DNA from 2 places in the Mesorhizobium sp. CO1-1-11 genome. Region 1 is predicted to be linked to the other one. Evidence: riboswitches for the same ligand, from Rfam matches in the RefSeq annotation. Region 1 holds a riboswitch; the other holds the start of a gene.
What was found. Region 1 has a riboswitch for thiamine pyrophosphate ahead of thiB (thiamine ABC transporter substrate binding subunit). Riboswitches for the same ligand answer to the same signal wherever they lie in the genome.

Region 1 (3,402 bases):
TCTCCATGTCGAGATCATTGGTCGGCTCATCGAGAACCAGGAGGTTTGCTGGCCGTGCCAGCACGCGCGCCAGGATCAGCCGCGCCCGTTCGCCGCCGGACAGCTCGCGCACCGGCGTGCGGGCCTGTTCCGGCTTGAACAGGAAATCCTTCATATAGGACACGACATGGCGCTGCTCGCCATTGATGACGAGGTTCTCGCCGCGCCCGTCGGTCAGATATTGCGCCAGCGTCTCTTGCGGGTCGACCGCCTCGCGCTTCTGGTCGAGCGTGGCGATCTCCAGATTGGTGCCAAGCCGTATCGAACCCGCGTCCGGCGCCAATTCGCCGGTCAGCATCTTCAGAAGTGTCGTCTTGCCGGCGCCGTTCGGCCCGACAAGGCCGACGCGGTCGCCGCGCTGGATGCGGGTCGAGAACCCCTTGACGACGGTGAGGTCGCCAAAGCTCTTCTCGATGTTCTTGGCCTCGATCACCAGCTTGCCGGATTCGGCGGCGTCGCTTGCCACCATTATCGCGGTGCCTTCGGCGCCGCGATGGCCGCGAAAACGCTGGCGCATGGTCTGCAACTCGCCTAGGCGCCGCATGTTGCGCTTGCGCCGCGCCGTCACCCCGTAGCGCAGCCAGTGCTCCTCGCGCACGATCTGGCGGCCGAGCTTGTGCTGTTCGCGCTCTTCCTCTTCCAGCACCAGGTCGCGCCATTCCTCGAAATGGCCAAAGCCCTTGTCCAGCCTGCGCGTCTGGCCGCGATCGAGCCAGACTGTGGCGCGCGACACGCGCTCGAGGAAGCGGCGGTCATGCGAGATGACGATGAGCGCCGAGGAGGTCCGGACGAGCTCTTCTTCCAGCCATTCGATGACAGATAAATCAAGATGGTTAGTCGGCTCATCAAGAAGCAGGATGTCGGGCTCCGGCGCCATGACGCGGGCAAGCGCGGCGCGCCTGGCCTCTCCGCCGGACAGGTCGCCAGGCCGTTCTTCGCCCGACAGGCCGAGATGCTCCATCAGATAGCTGGCGCGGTAGGGATCGTCGGCGGGCCCGAGCCCGGCCTCCACATAGGCGCGCACGGTTGCAAAGCCGTCCATGTCGGGCATTTGCGGCAGATAACGCACCGTCGCCGAAGGCTGGCGGAACACCTCGCCGTCCTGTGGTTCGATCAGGCCGGCGGCGATCTTGAGCAGCGTCGACTTGCCGGACCCGTTGCGGCCGACCAGCGCGATCTTGTCGCCGGCCGAAGCGGTCAAGGCGGCGCCGTCGAGCAGCGGCGCGCCGCCGAAGGTCAGTCTTATCCCGTCGAGATTGAGAAGAGGCGGGGCCATGTCAGCTTTCGGGCAATGGATAGGGATGGGCGAGCAGCAGCGCGCGGCCATGGCCGAGCGCGATGTCGAGGCGGCCCCCGGTCTTGCCGAACTTGACCTCGTTGGAAATGGTCAGCGACGAACCGAACGCCACCTCGACCTTGTCGAGCGGCCATTTGGCGCCGGTGACGGTCAGGCCGGAGAGTTCGGAGAAGCCGAGAATCGAGAACAGCGTGCCGTCGGCATAATCGAAGCCGGCCCTGCCGGGCAGCAAGGGAACACCTTCCTGGGCGCCGCTGGTCAGAAACACATCCATTCCGGCTTCGGCCAGCCGCAGGCCAAGCGCCAGATGCAGGAAGGCGTGGTCGGCGCGCTTGCCGCCGAAGGCGCCCGCCAGCACAAGGCGGGTCGCCCCGCGCTCCAGTGCGGCCGCGATCGCCAGTTCTCCGTCGGTCTTGTCCTTTTCCGCCGGGAAGGTTTGCCGCGGCACGGCGGCGAGGTCGGCGGGCAGATCAGCCGGGACCGAGTCGAAATCACCCACCCACAGTTCCGGCACGAGGCCCAGCATCCGCGCATGGCCGATGCCGGCGTCGGCGGCGATGACGCGCGAGCCTTCGACCTGGCGGTCGAGCCGAGGCGTGCGGATGAGGTCGCCGCCAAGCAGGATGGTGAATGTGCTCATATCCCGTCGCCTTACCAGCCCGGCACGGGAAACGGAAGGCGGCAAAGTCCCACTTGCGCGGGTCATCGGCCCGGCCTATGTGTCGAAATGCTCTAACGGGGTGCCGGACGCGAATTTCGCGGGCCGGCTGAGAGGCAGTGTCGCCAACCCGCTGAACCTGATCCGGTTTGTACCGGCGGAGGGATTAGACGTTTCGGACACTCCGACGCCTCAATTCCTTTCAACGCAAACGAAGGAGGCGCCGATGCGCACGCTTTTATATTCTCTGATCGCTGCCACGGCAGTGACCCTGTCCGGGCCGGCCTTGGCCAAGGACAAGCTCACCGTCTACACCTATGAGAGCTTCACCGCCGACTGGGGTCCAGGTCCCGTGGTGAAGAAGGAATTCGAGGCAGAATGCGGCTGCGATCTCGAGTTCGTCTCGGTCGCCGATGGCGTGGCGCTGCTCAACCGCGTCAAGCTGGAAGGCGCTTCGACCAAGGCCGACATCGTGCTCGGTCTCGACACCAATCTCACCGCCGATGCCAAGGCCTCGGGCCTGTTCGCGCCACATGGCGCAATAATGGACGTCAAGGTGCCGGGCGGCTGGACCGATGACACTTTTGTCCCGTTCGATTACGGCTACTTCGCCGTCGTCTACGACACTGAAAAGCTGAAGAGCCCGCCCAAGAGCTTGAAGGATTTGGTCGAGGGCAGCGCCGACGACAAGATCGTCATCCAGGACCCGCGCACATCGACGCCCGGTCTTGGCCTGCTGTTGTGGATGAAGTCGGTCTATGGCGACAAGGCGCCGGAGGCCTGGGCCAAGCTCAAGACCAAGGTGCTGACCGTGACGCCGGGCTGGAGCGAGGCCTATGGCCTGTTCACCAAGGGCGAGGCACCGATGGTGCTGTCCTACACCACCTCGCCGGCCTACCACATGGTCGCCGAGAACACCGAGCGCTATCAGGCGGCCTCGTTCGAGGAAGGCGAATACCTGCAGATCGAGGTCGCGGGCATCACCACGGCCGGCGCCAAGAATCCGCTGGCGGAAAAGTTCATGGCCTTCATGACCGGGCCGAAATTCCAGGACGCCATCCCCGAGACCAACTGGATGTTCCCGGCCGGCAAGACCGACAAGCCGCTCAACCCCGCCTTCGACAAACTGGTCAAGCCGACCAAAACCTTGCTGTTCAGCCCGGAGGAGGTGGCGGCCAACCGCAAGGCATGGGTCGATGAATGGCTGGCGGTGATGAGCAAGTAGGTTTTGTGGGCTAATCTCGTGAGATGAACGCTCTACGGCGACGCTCCCTAAGCTTCACCCAATCGTTGATGTGCGGTGTGCAAACCCGCTCTGATCCCCGCATCACAGCTGGCGTGATAGGGCTCGCCGCCATCGCCATTTTGATCGGCGGCGCGTTTGCGGGGCTGCTTGTCGAAGGCGCTC
Region 2 (3,402 bases), on a different contig from region 1:
TGTTTCTGCTTATACCGGGCCGCTGCTTTCCGGATGGATCGAGGCGGGAAACCGTGTTGGTGCGATCATCGTGCCTGGTTTTCAACGCCCATCCAGAGGCTTCAGCATTGGCAATTTTCGGCGCAGGCTGAGGCGCCGGCTTTTGCTCAGGCGCCATCTCGGCAACACGCCGGTAAAGCTGATCGAATTCCGCCGGCCTTACGACTGGAACGAGCTTGCCCGGCAATTGCCTGACATCGCCGCGGATGTGCTGATCTGCTTCGCTTTCCCGACCTTGATCCCACAGCAGCTGCTCGACCTCTTTCCCAAGGGCGGGCTTAATTTTCATCCGGCGCTGCTGCCCAATTACCGGGGGCCACATCCTCTCCATCGTCTTGTCGCGGATGGCCAGCATGCCGTCCATGGCGGCGTGACACTGCATAAGATGTCGGCCAATTTCGACGACGGCGACATCCTCGGACAAGTGCCGTTCACCGAAGCAGACTGGAGGTCGCGGCGGGATATGGTGGACAGCGTGGCGAGCGCGATGCGCCGGTTGGTGCGTGAGGTGGCGCCAGCCTATTGCAAGAATCGGGTGTCGGGGATGCGGCAGCCAGCCGGTGATTTCGTCTGGGCTCGACTTGAGCGGGACCACATGGCGATTTTGTCCGACATGTCGATCGGGCACGTTGCCCGGATGTGGCACGTATTGGGCGCTAAACCCGGTATCTATCTGGATGTCGCCGGCCGCCAGGTCAGGCTGGCCTTCCAGGTCAGGCGACTGGGTCCGCCAACCGGAAAGGGTCCGGTAAGGCGATGGGGGACGGTGGAGTTCGATCTTGCCAACGGCCGGGTTCGGCACCTCACCTACGGGCGCCTGCTCAAACGGCTGATGAAAATATACGCCTCGTTCCCACGCCCCCGGGCCGGCAAACCGTACGCTGAATTAAGGGTCTTTGGCCGGGTGGGCAGTGAAGCGGCACCACAGCCGCCAGCGAGTAGTCGCGGACACTGAATCCCAATAGTGGGAACCGTGGAAACTGCGTCCGCGGTTCCCATATCGCGATGGCAAACTACTTTCCGCAGTTGTTGTCATTCACGGTCGGCGCGGTGGCGTTGCCGTTGGCGTCCGTCTGTGCACCCTGCGGGTTGGTCGGGCAATTCTTGTCCGCATTGGAATTCATGTCGCCCGGCGTGGTGGTCGTGCTGTTGGTCGCACCCGGATCGATCGTACTGGGTGAAGCCGGGGTGCTTGGGTCCACAGTGACGGACTTGCCGCTACCGCCGGACCCATCCGCGCCCGCCGCGCTATTGCTTTGCGCCATGGCGGATGTTGCAACGGCAATGGTGAAGGCCGAAGCCGCGAGGATTTTCATGAACATGATTTGTCTCCATTTTCTGTGAACTCGTCGCCGGGAACGGTGCACGGTTTCGCGGAAATCATGAACCGCTCAATCTCTTGTTTTGACACAATCCCGAACGGAAAATTGGTCCTGGAATCGCGTCCAGCGACTGGTGGGACAACCCCTCGGAATGGCGAAGGTTCCAGATTTCCGCGCCGGCGATGTCCAATTGCCCTGGAGCTCGGGCAATGCTTTAGCGCGGCTTGCCAAAAAAACAGCTTTCCCAACCGTCCGAATGATGCTTTAACGCGCCTATCCACAGGGGTGCTCCGTACGGTCGGGGCTGAGACGGGGGCGGCAAGCCCACAGACCCTAGAAGCTGATCTGGGTAATACCAGCGGAGCGAGGCGGGCGATGTTTTCAGGCGCACAGGTTTCCCTATATCCAATGGCCGACGATTTCGTCGGCATCATTCTGGGCGCGCTCGGCGCGCTCGATCCGTACCGCGATAAGCTCAGGATCGAGACCGACGACATTTCGACCTTGCTGGTCGGGCCCCCCGAGGTGTTATTCCCTGCGCTGCGCGACCTTTTCGTGGCCGCGTCTGGCAGCGGCAGGCATTGCGTGCTGTCAGCCACCGTTTCGCGTGGCTGCCCAGGCGAGCCGGATGACCCGATCTGCCGCTCCGACACGTTCGGCGGACCTGCCGGGCCACTCGGCCCGCGCAAGCAAGCCGCCATCACCGCAGTGCGCGGCGCGCCGGCCACTGGCCAGCCGGCGGCGGCGCAGTTCTCGCTCTATGTGATGGGCACTGACGACCACATGGACGAAATCTATGGCTGCATAGATTTCCTGAAGCAGTCCGGCGTCTACGATCGCTCCAAGAATTTCTGCACCAAGCTGCGCGGCGATGCCGGCGCGATCTTCTCGGCCCTCGATGAAGCCTTCTGCCGCTTCGGGCCCGGCGCCGGCCATGTAACCCTCGATGTCACGGTCTCGGCCAACAGTCCCACCGCCGTCTGAACCGCTCGTGGTCTCATCGTCATTCAACCCGCGTAACGTCGCGGGCTTCTTCGCAAAAACAGCGCCGGCCGTGATATCGATCGGTTTGGTGCTCGTGGCCTGGGAACTGTACGCAAACATTTCCGGCATCAAGCCGACGGTTCTGCCGGCGCCCTCGCGCGTCTTCGAACAGGCGATGCTCAATCGGGAAGCCTTGGTCGACAACGCCATTCCCACGGTCCGCGCCACGCTGATCGGTTTTGCCTGTTCGCTCAGTGCCGCCTTCGCCCTGTCGATGCTGGTCGACTTCTTCCAGCCTTTGCGGCGAGCGCTGTTTCCCATCTTCATAGTCAGCCAGACTTTGCCGCTGGTCGCCATCGCGCCATTGGTGGTGCTGTGGTTCGGCTTCGGGCTGGCGCCCAAGATCGTGCTGGTGGCGCTGGTCACCTTCTTCCCGATGCTGGTCGCGCTGGTACAGGGCTACGAGGCTACCGAGGTGGAGATCGGTCAGATGCTGCGTGCCATGGGAGCAGGGCGTTGGCGGGTCTTCATGCTGGCACGATTGCCTTCGGCGCTGCCTTATTTCTTCGCTGGCCTCAGGATATCCATCACCTATGCCGTCGTCGGCGCCATTTTCGCCGAATATGCAGGCGCGGCCAAAGGGCTGGGCATCTACATGCTCAACGCCAAGAACAATTTCCGTCCCGACCTGGTGCTCGCCGCCGTCTGCGTCAGCGCAGCGCTCACCCTTGTCCTGTTCGGGCTGACGATGCTGCTGCAGCGTCTTGCCATGCCCTGGGAACGAGCCGCTGGCAGGCAAGGCGCTGGAAAAGGTCCAGAAGCATGAGCCGGCTCGAATTGCGGCATGTTCGCAAGGCGTTTGGCGGGCTCGATGTGCTCGCCGACATTTCGCTTCGTGTCGATGCCGGCGAATTCGTCTCGATCCTTGGACCTTCGGGAGCCGGCAAGTCGACGCTGTTCCAGCTTCTGACCGGCGCCGAGCATGGCGAGGGTGAGATGTTCTTCGACGGCGTGCCGCTCGACGATCACGGCAGGCATTTCGCCTTCATGCCGCAGC

Region 2: it holds a riboswitch for thiamine pyrophosphate, as region 1 does, so the genes downstream of both, LB554_RS27530 (Ykof family thiamine-binding protein) here and thiB (thiamine ABC transporter substrate binding subunit) in region 1, are expected to answer to the same signal.

The regions. Positions count from the first base shown of each region.
Region 1 is NZ_JAIUHE010000020.1:102,245-105,646, reverse strand. Features, by position in the region: gene LB554_RS22760 (ABC-F family ATP-binding cassette domain-containing protein) at 1-1,315, opposite strand, end outside; gene LB554_RS22755 (thiamine diphosphokinase) at 1,317-1,976, opposite strand; TPP riboswitch at 2,063-2,177, shown strand; gene thiB (thiamine ABC transporter substrate binding subunit) at 2,221-3,219, shown strand; gene thiP (thiamine/thiamine pyrophosphate ABC transporter permease) at 3,288-3,402, shown strand, end outside.
Region 2 is NZ_JAIUHE010000032.1:6,108-9,509, forward strand. Features, by position in the region: gene LB554_RS27520 (formyltransferase family protein) at 1-994, shown strand, start outside; gene LB554_RS27525 (hypothetical protein) at 1,053-1,361, opposite strand; TPP riboswitch at 1,633-1,746, shown strand; gene LB554_RS27530 (Ykof family thiamine-binding protein) at 1,737-2,345, shown strand; gene LB554_RS27535 (ABC transporter permease) at 2,308-3,171, shown strand; gene LB554_RS27540 (ABC transporter ATP-binding protein) at 3,168-3,402, shown strand, end outside.